DNA from 2 places in the Halopseudomonas sp. L-58 genome. Region 2 is predicted to be linked to the other one. Evidence: riboswitches for the same ligand, from Rfam matches in the RefSeq annotation. Region 2 holds a riboswitch; the other holds the start of a gene.
The links. A riboswitch is a leader RNA that binds a small molecule or an ion and turns the genes downstream of it on or off. The one in region 2 is predicted to bind cobalamin.
Positions count from the first base shown of each region.

Region 1 (4,945 bases), on a different contig from region 2:
CAGCACCAGCGCGACCTGTGGATCGCGCATCAGCTTGACTGCAACGGCCCAGGCGGCCTCGGCCTTGGCGATATCGTCCTGCCGATCCTGGGTTTCCCAGGTGAAGCCGGCGCCCATGACGTGATAGCGCACCTCATCGGGAAAGCGCCGGAAGAAGGTCTCCTCACCGGTGCTGCGCGCGCCCTTGATGAACTGCACGATGCCGACACGCAGACCATGTCCCAGCGCCCGAGCAGCCATGCCGAAACCGGAGCTGCTCTTGCCCTTGCCATTGCCGGTCAGCACCAGCAGCACACCGCGCTCGTCGGGTGCCTGGGCGATTTTCTGATCGACCACCTGCTTCTTGCGCTGCATGCGCTCGCGGTGGCGCTGATCGCGCTCGGCAGACTCACTCATGCGCGCTGGCTCGCGTTACCGAACAGCGCAGCGGCGCTGCGCGCGCCCACGTAAAGAACCACCGCCACAGCAACGTACGCGGCCATAGTGCTCAAGTAGGACGGGTAGTAATGGGCCAGGCGCTCGATCATGCCGGCGAAGGTCGGTTCGGCGTAGCGGCCGGAGAACCAGTAGAAGCCGCCGCTGGTGAAGACCTGACAGACCAGCGCACTGAGCATCATGGTCGGCACCAGAACCAGCAGCGAAGAAGCCTGGTCACGGTGCCAGCCAGCGTACATCCGGCCGCCGAACCAGAGTGCGGCGTAACCGGGCAGCAGCGCCCAGTAGGCGATAGTCATGCAGTGGTGACCGGCATTTACCCAGCCGACCGTCATCACGTCCACTGCAAAAGCGACTGCAAAGAACAGCGGGTAGGCCCAAACCGGGCGCAGCAGCACGCCGACCAGGAAAAACACCGCCCAGGAGGCGCTTGGCAGGTTGAGCTGCGGGAAGTGGCTACCGCGCGTCATGATCATCAGCGCCAGCAGCAGCGCGCCAACCACCAGTTGGGTATGTTTCGAGGTTTTCAGCACAGCCTTTCTCCTTTGCGGTTTATCCAAACGTCAGTGCCGGGCACTGCCCGGCTTTTTATTCAGGGCGCCGCCGCGAACGGCGGCGCCAGTCAAACAACGCGATTACAGCGGCTGATAACGCAGGGTCAGGTACCCAGCGCGGCCCGGCTGCGTGTAGGTCGCGGCGGTTTCATACTCGTTGTCGAACAGGTTGCTGACCCGCGCCTGAACGCGCCAGGCATGGCTGAGCCAATACTCGGCCCGCAGCTCAACCGTGTTGTAGCCATGCAGGTCGCTGGTGTTGGTGGCGTTGTCCCAGCGCCGCCCCTCAGCATGAACACTCGCCCCCAGGCCGATACGGCCGAAGCGGCGGTCGACATCCAGGTTGAAGATTTGCTCCGGCACGCGGCGCAGCAGCAGGTCGTCATCAGCGCTGCTGGAGCGGTTCTCAGGGTCCTGCAGGGTCAGGTTGGCCTGCCAGCTCCAGCCCAGCTGCTGGGTCAGCACTTCCAGTTCCAGACCGGTAATGCGCGCCTTGTCGACGTTCTCGGCCATCGACACCCCACCCACGCGGACACTGGCAATCATGTCGTCGATATCATTGCGGAAGGCGTTGGCCGACCAGCTGCCCCAGCGGTGCTGGCCACGCAGGCCCACTTCCAGGTTGCGCGAGGTTTCCGCCTGAATAGCTGGATTGCCGTAACCGGGGAAATACAACTGGTTGAAGGTCGGCGCGCTGAAGGCCGTGCCATAGCTGGAGGTCAGGCTGATGCTGTCGGTCAGCGCATAGCCGTAACCGACACTGCCGGTGGTGTGCTCACCGTAAGCCTCGTTGTCGTCGTGGCGCAGCCCCAGCTGCCATTCGTGACGGCCGGCGTGCAGCAGGTACTGGGCAAACAGGCCGTGGTTGTAGCGGCTGTCCTCGGGGTAATCGACGCTGCTGCTGATGCTGTCTTGCTGCCAGTCGTAACCGACGGTGAGCAACTGGTTTTCGCTCAGGGCAAAATCGTTCTGCCAGCTGGCACTGTCGCGTCGCGTGTCATAACGCGTGTCAAAGGTGCTGCCCTTGAAGTTCTCGTTCTTGTCCTCACTGTGGCCGACCTGCAGCGTCACATCCCAGAAAGACACCGGAGAATATTTGGCGCGCACGCCATACGCGCTGAGCACACTGTCGGCGTTGGCCTTGTTGCCGGAGTCGTAGTCGTTGTGCGACTCGACCTGCAGCAGGTTGGCATCCAGCAGCAAGCCGTTGGCAAACCGGTAACCACCAGACAGATTGGCCGACAGCTCACGGTAACCATCGTGGTCCACTTCCCGCGACGGGCGCGCATCATAGCCTTCGGTATCCAGGCTGCTGACACCCAGGTTGAACCAGGCGTTGTCATTCCCACCGGACGCACCGGCAGTAGCGGCGCGATGCTGGCGACTGCCAACAGTGGTCGAGAAGTACGGCGTCAGGCCATCACCACCCTTGCGGGTGAAGATCTGCACCACCCCGCCAATGGCCTCGGAGCCATACAGGCTGGAGCGCGGGCCGCGGACGATCTCGATCCGCTCGATCTGCTCAACCGGCAGGTTCTGCAGTGCGGCAACGCCGGAGGTCGCCGAGCCGATACGCACGCCGTCGATCATCACCAGCACGTGTTTGTCGTTGCTGCCGCGAATCTGCAGCGAGGTACTTTTGCCCGGGCCGCCGTTGTTGATCAGGTTGACCCCGGTCGCGCGGCGCAGCAGCTCTTCAGCGGTATTGACCTGCAACCGCTCGATGTCGGTCCGCTCGAACACGGTGGTGGCTGCGATACTGCTGGCCTGGCTGGTGCGGGTGGCAGTGACAACATCACTGCCGAGATCCAGGGTGCCGGCGAAAGAAAGGGAAGAAAGGCCAATAAGGCCCAGCGCCAGAGGGGCGCGTGCAGGAATAGTCATGCTGTGTGGTTGCTCCGTCGTACCCACCCGTACGACATTGTCGAATCGGGACAGACGGAGACGGCAGGAACACGGCATGAACACAACGGAAGACGCCGTACACCTACAGCGCCCACCGCACTGTCGTGAAAGGCATCAGGCCGGTCTCCGGGCTTGCGAGTGGACGTGAGTCCGGCGACCTGAGCCTTCCCATGCATCGAGCACAGTGGCGTTTATCAGGCGCCTCGCCAAATAGGCGGACGTCGCTTACCGTTGCGGGGGCAGCGCCGGAATTGTCTGATCTGGCAGACGCACCGGCTTCCCAGTTTCACCCTCCTCGAGATGGAGGGCACCTGAAGCGCGGCAGAGAGTAGTGGCCACCTCCCGCCCTGTCAAGCTCGGGCTCGGCATACCCCCGGCGCCTCCTACCAAACGACTGTCGGATGCACCACGCTTTCAGCACAACAGTTTCCCCGACACTCAATTAGGCCTATAACTGGTCGAGCGTCCCCACCTTGCCCAGGAGGAAGACATGTTTGAACCGGGCCACCTGCATATCAACCGTATGCGCCTGCTACCCAGCGATAGCGGGTTCAGCATCGACATTCACTACACCATCGCGGACCAGTGCCGTGCAGTCGAGTTCAGCGTCGATGGCACGATTAACGATGCCGAGGTGCACGAACACTTTTCGCTGCCACGCGATACGGCGTTCAACTTCGCCAGCAATATCGATCATATTCTGCGCCGCCACGGGGTGTTGACGCCGGAGTTCATGTCACTGAAAGCGCACCATGAATATGACGCCATGTTCGAAGATATCCGCGCGCGGCTGCATGCCTGGAACGGCGAGCCAATTGACCCCGGCCATCTGGGCTAGCACCGAGGCGACCGAAAAACAGGCACAAAAAAACCCCAGTTCTTGCGAACTGGGGCTTCTTGAATAATGGCGCAGCGGACGGGACTCGAACCCGCGACCCCCGGCGTGACAGGCCGTGCCAGCCAGAAAATGTTAATCGTCCTTATTTTACAACTATTGATTTTAAAGGATTTTATCCCAACCCATCAGCTTTTCAGGCTGATGCAAATTGAGATCACTTGAAGGCAATCATCTGGTCACGGTCACGGAAACCCATGTTTTTAGTGACTAATTTTTAGTCACTTTTAACACCTGTGGTATCGAGGCAGGCACTCGCAACGATGGCTGGAAGAGCAGCTTGCCTAATGGAGCGCGATCAGACCTGACAAAGGCCACGCAGTATGCAGCAGCCCATCCCGACAGCCAAGAGAACCTTATCGATAAATCACCACTGCGGATTCCACGCTCATCCGGCCACCTTTCCGGGCAGGCAGCTACGCAGGCTTAACTCACTATCATTGACCTCTTTTTCGAAGCAAAGGGGGCACTGTGGAGCGCTTATCCATGCGTAAGATTCGAGAGGTGTTGCGCCTCAAGTTTGAGGCCAAGCTATCGGCCCCTCAGATTGCGATCAGCGTGCAGGTCGGTCGTGCCACCATCAGCGACTACCTCAACCACTTTACCTCCAGCGGCCTCACCGACCTGGCCCTGCTCCCTGTCCGACACCGAGCTGGAGCAGCAGTTGTTCCCACCAGCCCCGGCAGTATCCAGCGAACAGCGGCCTATGCCTGACTGGGCCAAGGTACATGCCGAGCTGCGCCGTCCCGGCGTGACCCTAGCTCTGCTCTGGCAGGAGTACCGTATGGACAACCTCAGGGCTTCAAGTACAGCTGGTTCTGCGAGCACTACCGGGCCTAGGCTGGCAAGCTGGACATGGTGATACGTCAGGAGCACCGCGCTGGTGAGAAGCTGTTTCGTCGACTACGCCAGCGGACAGACGGTGCCGGTGATCGACCGTCACACCGGCGAGTTCCAGCCGATGCAGGTGTTTGTTGACGTGCTCGGCACTTCCAGTTACACCGTCGCCGAAGCCACCCGCTCACAGAAGCTATCGGACTGGCTGAGCTCCCACGCCCACTGCTTCGCCTTCCTCGGCGGGGTGCTGGAGATCGTTATGAGATATACAATTGGTTGCGACAAAAGAAAGATAAAGATGGGCAGGTCAGCGATGCTG
Region 1 is NZ_JBSXON010000075.1:163,449-168,393, forward strand. Features, by position in the region: gene cobO (cob(I)yrinic acid a,c-diamide adenosyltransferase) at 1-396, opposite strand, end outside; gene AC13EY_RS15140 (hypothetical protein) at 393-968, opposite strand; gene btuB (TonB-dependent vitamin B12 receptor) at 1,071-2,873, opposite strand; cobalamin riboswitch at 2,995-3,224, opposite strand; gene AC13EY_RS15150 (DUF5064 family protein) at 3,385-3,732, shown strand; partial or broken gene AC13EY_RS15155 (IS21 family transposase) at 4,276-4,945, shown strand, end outside.
Region 1: linked by a shared signal. The riboswitch ahead of btuB (TonB-dependent vitamin B12 receptor) and the one ahead of AC13EY_RS03965 (TonB-dependent receptor domain-containing protein) in region 2 are both predicted to bind cobalamin.

Region 2 (4,945 bases):
GAATTCCGGTTCGGACAAGGACGCATTATGCCTGATCAGCGGTGCCGGGCGGCAAGTTGGGGCGACGGGCTGTGCTGGAGTTCATGCGGGAAGCCGGGAGGGTCGAGTTCCAACTCGACCAAAGGCGATGCCTGCGTCCCCAGGCCGAGTTGGAGCTCGACCTTCCCAAAAACAAACCCCGCACGGGGCGGGGCTGGTCGGTACGGCATTGTCTGCAGGTGACGCTTACAGCTGCGGGGTCCAGGTCAGCGACAGGCGCGCGTTCAGCTCTTCGTTCTGGTACGGGTTGCCGGCAAAGTCGTTGGACAGCGCGTATTCCTTCTCCAGCACGTTGCTGACGCTGAGATCCCAGCGGGTGGTGTCGCTCATCAGCCAGTTGCCGCGTACTTCCAGGGTGCCGAAACCGGACAGCTTCTGGGTATTGGCTGCGTCGTTGTAGCGGGTGCTGTTGGCCACCAGGCTGAAGCCGATGCCGAAGTCGCCGAACTGGCGATCGCTGTCGATGCTCAGCAGGCGCTTGGGACGGCGTGGCAGCAGCTGACCGGTGCTGCGGTCGCGCGGGTCCAGCCAGGTAGCGGATGCGACGGTGTACCAGCCGAGGATGTCGCGCTCGGCAGACAGTTCCAGGCCGTTGATGCGTGCTTCGCTGATATTTTGTGGAATCCAGAAACTGTCCAGCAGGATCAGGTCGTCGATATCCATACGGTAGGCAGACGCCTGAAGCGTGGTGGTGTCAAACTGGCCGCGCCATTGCAGCTCGTAGCTCTTTGAGCTTTCCGGACGCAGGTTCGGATTGGAGCCCCAGGCGTTGTAAAGGTCGTTGAAAGTCGGCGCGCGGAAGCCCTCGCTGTACGACGCAACCAGTTGCTGGTTGTTGCTCAGGGCAAAGATCAGCGCGCCGTTGAAGGTGTTTTCGCTGCCGAACTGTTCATTGTCGTCATGACGCATACCCAGTTCGGCGCTGACCTGCTCACCGTTGAAACGGTATTGGGCAAACGCAGCCTGGTTGTAGCGCTCATCGTCGGTGAAGGCACCGTCAGTGCGCATGCGATCCTCGTACCAGTCCAGCCCCAGCTGCAGGTTATGGGCATCATTTATGCTCAGGTTGTTGAGCCAGCTGGCGGAGTCGCGGTAGGTGTCGTATGACGAGGGGAATACGCTGGAGCGGGTGTCACGGCGGTCTTCGGCGTGGCCGACTTCCAGGCGGGTACGCCACAGGCTGCTGACCTGCCATTGAACGTGTGCTGCCGCGGTGCTCAGGCTGAAGTCATCTTCCGGGTCGCCGAGCAGGTCGTACTCGGTGCTGCCAGTCTGCTCCAGCAGGCGGATGCCGGCTTCAACATCGTCGGTGAAGTTGTGGGTCAGGCTAGCGTTGAACGCGCGATTGCGATAACCGTCTTCGTCGCGATCACCACCGACGCTATTGGTCGTACGATTGATGCCGTCGGTTTCGTTCAGACTGGCGCCCAGCGCAAAGCGGGTCTGGCCGTTGCCGCCGGAAAGTGCCAGATCGCGGGTAAAGGTCTGGTTGCTGCCGACGCCGAGCTTGACGCGCGCATCAAGCCCGTCACGGCCCTGGCGGGTGAAAATCTGTACCACGCCGCCGATGGCGTCGGAGCCGTAGATGGCTGAGCGTGGGCCGCGGATCACCTCAATTCGCTCGATTTGATCGACGCTGATGAATTCCAGACTGGCTTGGCCTGCGCTGGCGCTGGCGATCCGCTGACCGTCGATCAGAACCAGCGTTTGAGTGACGTTGGTGCCGCGCAGGGAAATGCCGCTCAAGCTGCCGAGGCCGCCGTTGGTGGTGATCGACAGGCCGGGCACACGACGCAGCAGGTCGGTCACGCTGTTGGGCTGCAGACGGTCGATATCTGCCCGGGTAAAGACGGTGCTGGCCGCGCTGCTTTCGCTGCGACTTTCGACCTGGCGGGAGGCGGTAACGACGGTATCGGCGAGTGACAGCGCGTCGTTGGCCTGGGCAACGGCACAGGCCAGCAGGCCCGGAATGATCAGCAGTGACTTGTACATAGATTCCTCAAAAGTTCGGCTTTTGAGGAGGGCGGGAAGTCAGAAGGCAGGCCACCGCGCGGCGGCTGCACGCTGACCGGTGACGCCCTCCGCGACACCTCAGCAGACAGTCGCACGGCATTGCCGTGGCTGTACTCGCGCTGGGCCGGTCTCCGGACTTGGAATCAACACATCATCGCCTTCCCATGCAGAGCACAGTGGCATTTTCGATGATGCTGGCAGGGCTGGCCTGCGACTCCTTACCGTTGCGGGGGCAGTGTCGGATTCTCACCGACTTCCCGTTTCACCCGGACTGCACTGCAGGCCGGACACCCAGGCGACTGGAAGTGAGGCGGACTCTAGGCTTTTCGGCGGGGTGGGTCAAGCCTGCCAGAGGCAGGCTCTTACAAACGGTCGAGGCGGGCGCGAATGGCCGCTTCGATACCGGCAGCGTCCAGACCGCACTCAGCCAGCATTTCAGCGGGCTTGGCGTGTTCGACGTAGATATCGGGCAGGCCGAGGTTGAGCACCGGCAGGCTGATATCCTGGGCCAGCAGCCATTCGTTGACCGCGCTGCCGGCGCCGCCCATGACGGCGTTCTCCTCGACGGTCACCAGCAGCTCATGGCTGTCGCTCAGCTCCGCAATCAACTGGGTGTCCAGCGGCTTGACGAAGCGCATGTTGGCAACGGTCGCATTCAGTGCCTCGGCAGCCTTGCTGGCCTGCTGGTGCAGGGTGCCGAAGCAGAGGATGGCAACCTTTTCGCCCCGGCGGGTAAGTACGCCCTTGCCGATCGGCAGCGGCTCCAGCGTCGGATCGATGGGCACGCCCGGGCCGGTACCACGCGGATAGCGCACAGCCGCCGGGCCTTCGTGCAGGTAGCCGGTGGTCAGCATCTGGCGGGTCTCGTTCTCGTCGGCCGGCGCCATGATCAGCATGTTCGGCAGGCAGCGCAGGTACGACAGGTCGAAGCTGCCGGCGTGGGTCGGGCCGTCCTCGCCAACCAGGCCGGCGCGGTCGATGGCAAACAGCACGTCCAGATTCTGCACCGCAACGTCGTGGATCAACTGATCGTAGCCGCGCTGCAGGAAGGTCGAATAGATGGCAACCACCGGCTTGGCGCCTTCACAGGCCATGCCCGCAGCGAGGGTGACGGCATGCTGCTCTGCGATGGCGACGTCGAAGTAGCGCCTGGGGAAACGCTCGGAGAAGGCAATCAGGTCCGAGCCTTCCTTCATGGCCGGGGTAATGCCGATCAGGCGCTCGTCCTGCTCGGCCATGTCGCACAGCCACTGGCCGAAGATGTTCGAGAATTTCGGTTTGCTGACGCCGTTGCTCGGGGCCTTGGGCTCCAGCTTGGTGATGGCGTGGTAGCCGATCGGGTCGGCCTCGGCGGGGGAAAACCCCTTGCCCTTCTGGGTGATCACGTGGAGGAACTGCGGGCCCTTGAGCTCGCGCATGTTCTTCAGGGTGCGTACCAGCGTAGGCAGGTCGTGCCCGTCGATCGGGCCGATGTAGTTCCAGCCCAGCTCCTCGAACAGGGTGCCCGGCACCAGCATGCCCTTGGCGTGTTCTTCGGTCTTGCGTGCCAGCTCCCAGGCCGGCGGAATCTTGGACAGGACCTTCTTGCTGCCCTCGCGCATGTGCGAGTAGGTGCGACTGGACAGGATCTTGGCCAGGTAGTTGGACAGCCCACCGACATTGCGCGAGATCGACATGTCGTTGTCGTTCAGCACAACCAGCATGTTGGCTTCGACTTCCGAGGCGTGGTTGAGCGCTTCAAAGGCCATGCCCGCGGTCAGCGCGCCGTCGCCGATCACGGCAACGGTGCGGCGATCCAGGCCCTGCAGCCCGGCAGCGATGGCCATGCCCAGGCCGGCGCTGATCGAGGTGCTGGAATGGCCGACGCCAAAGGTGTCGTAGGGGCTTTCGCTGCGCCGCGGGAAGGCGGCCAGGCCGTTCTTCTGGCGCAGGCTGGCCATCTGTTCGCGGCGGCCGGTGAGAATCTTGTGCGGGTAGGCCTGATGGCCAACGTCCCACAGCAGGCGGTCGTCCGGCGTGTGATAGACGTAGTGCAGGGCGATGGTCAGTTCGATGACGCCCAGCCCCGCGCCGAAATGCCCGCCGGTCTGGCCGACACTCCAGAGCAGAAATGCCCGCAGCTCATCGGCCAGCTCGGGCAGCTGGCTTTCGTCAAGCGCACGCAGCGACTCGGTATCGTCGATACGGTCCAGCAGCGGCGTGCTGGGGCGATGGAGCGGGATTTCGTGGAAAGTGCTGGGCATCAAACAAGGCTCTGGGTGCCAACGTCGGTGGCGGGAAAACAAGGGCGCAGTTTAACCGATGCAGGCCGATAGCCCAACTGCACGCAGGGCTATCTCAGAAGCGGCGCTGAACGGTGTAGTCAGCCAGCTGGCGCAAGCGCTCTGCTGCGGGGCCGAAGCCTGCGACTGCGCTGAGCGCCTGGTCGCGCAGCTCGGCAGCCAGACGGTGGGCACCGTCCAGCCCGAGCAGTGCCGGGTAGGTCGGCTTGTCGCGGGCCAGGTCGGCGCCCTGCTGTTTGCCGAGCACGCTGGTATCGCTTTCGATATCGAGAATGTCGTCCTGCACCTGGAACGCCAGGCCGACGTGATCGGCGTAGCTGCCAAGGGCTGCCAACTGCTCGTTATCTAGACGCTCGCTGGCCAGTGCGCCCAGTTGCACGCTGGCGCGAATCAGGGCGCCGGTCTTGTGTCGATGCATGGTTTCCAGGGTGGTCTGGTCGAGTTTCTCGCCGACCGCACCAAGATCAATCGCCTGTCCGCCGACCATGCCCTGCGGTCCGGCGGCGTGGCCCAGCAGGCTGACCATCTGCAGACGGGTATCCGGGCGGCAGTCCGGCGCGCTGGCGAGCAGTTCGAAGGCCAGCGCCTGCAAGCCGTCACCGGCGAGGATC
Region 2 is NZ_JBSXON010000040.1:42,373-47,317, forward strand. Features, by position in the region: gene AC13EY_RS03965 (TonB-dependent receptor domain-containing protein) at 226-2,031, opposite strand; cobalamin riboswitch at 2,158-2,361, opposite strand; gene dxs (1-deoxy-D-xylulose-5-phosphate synthase) at 2,415-4,295, opposite strand; gene AC13EY_RS03975 (polyprenyl synthetase family protein) at 4,390-4,945, opposite strand, start outside.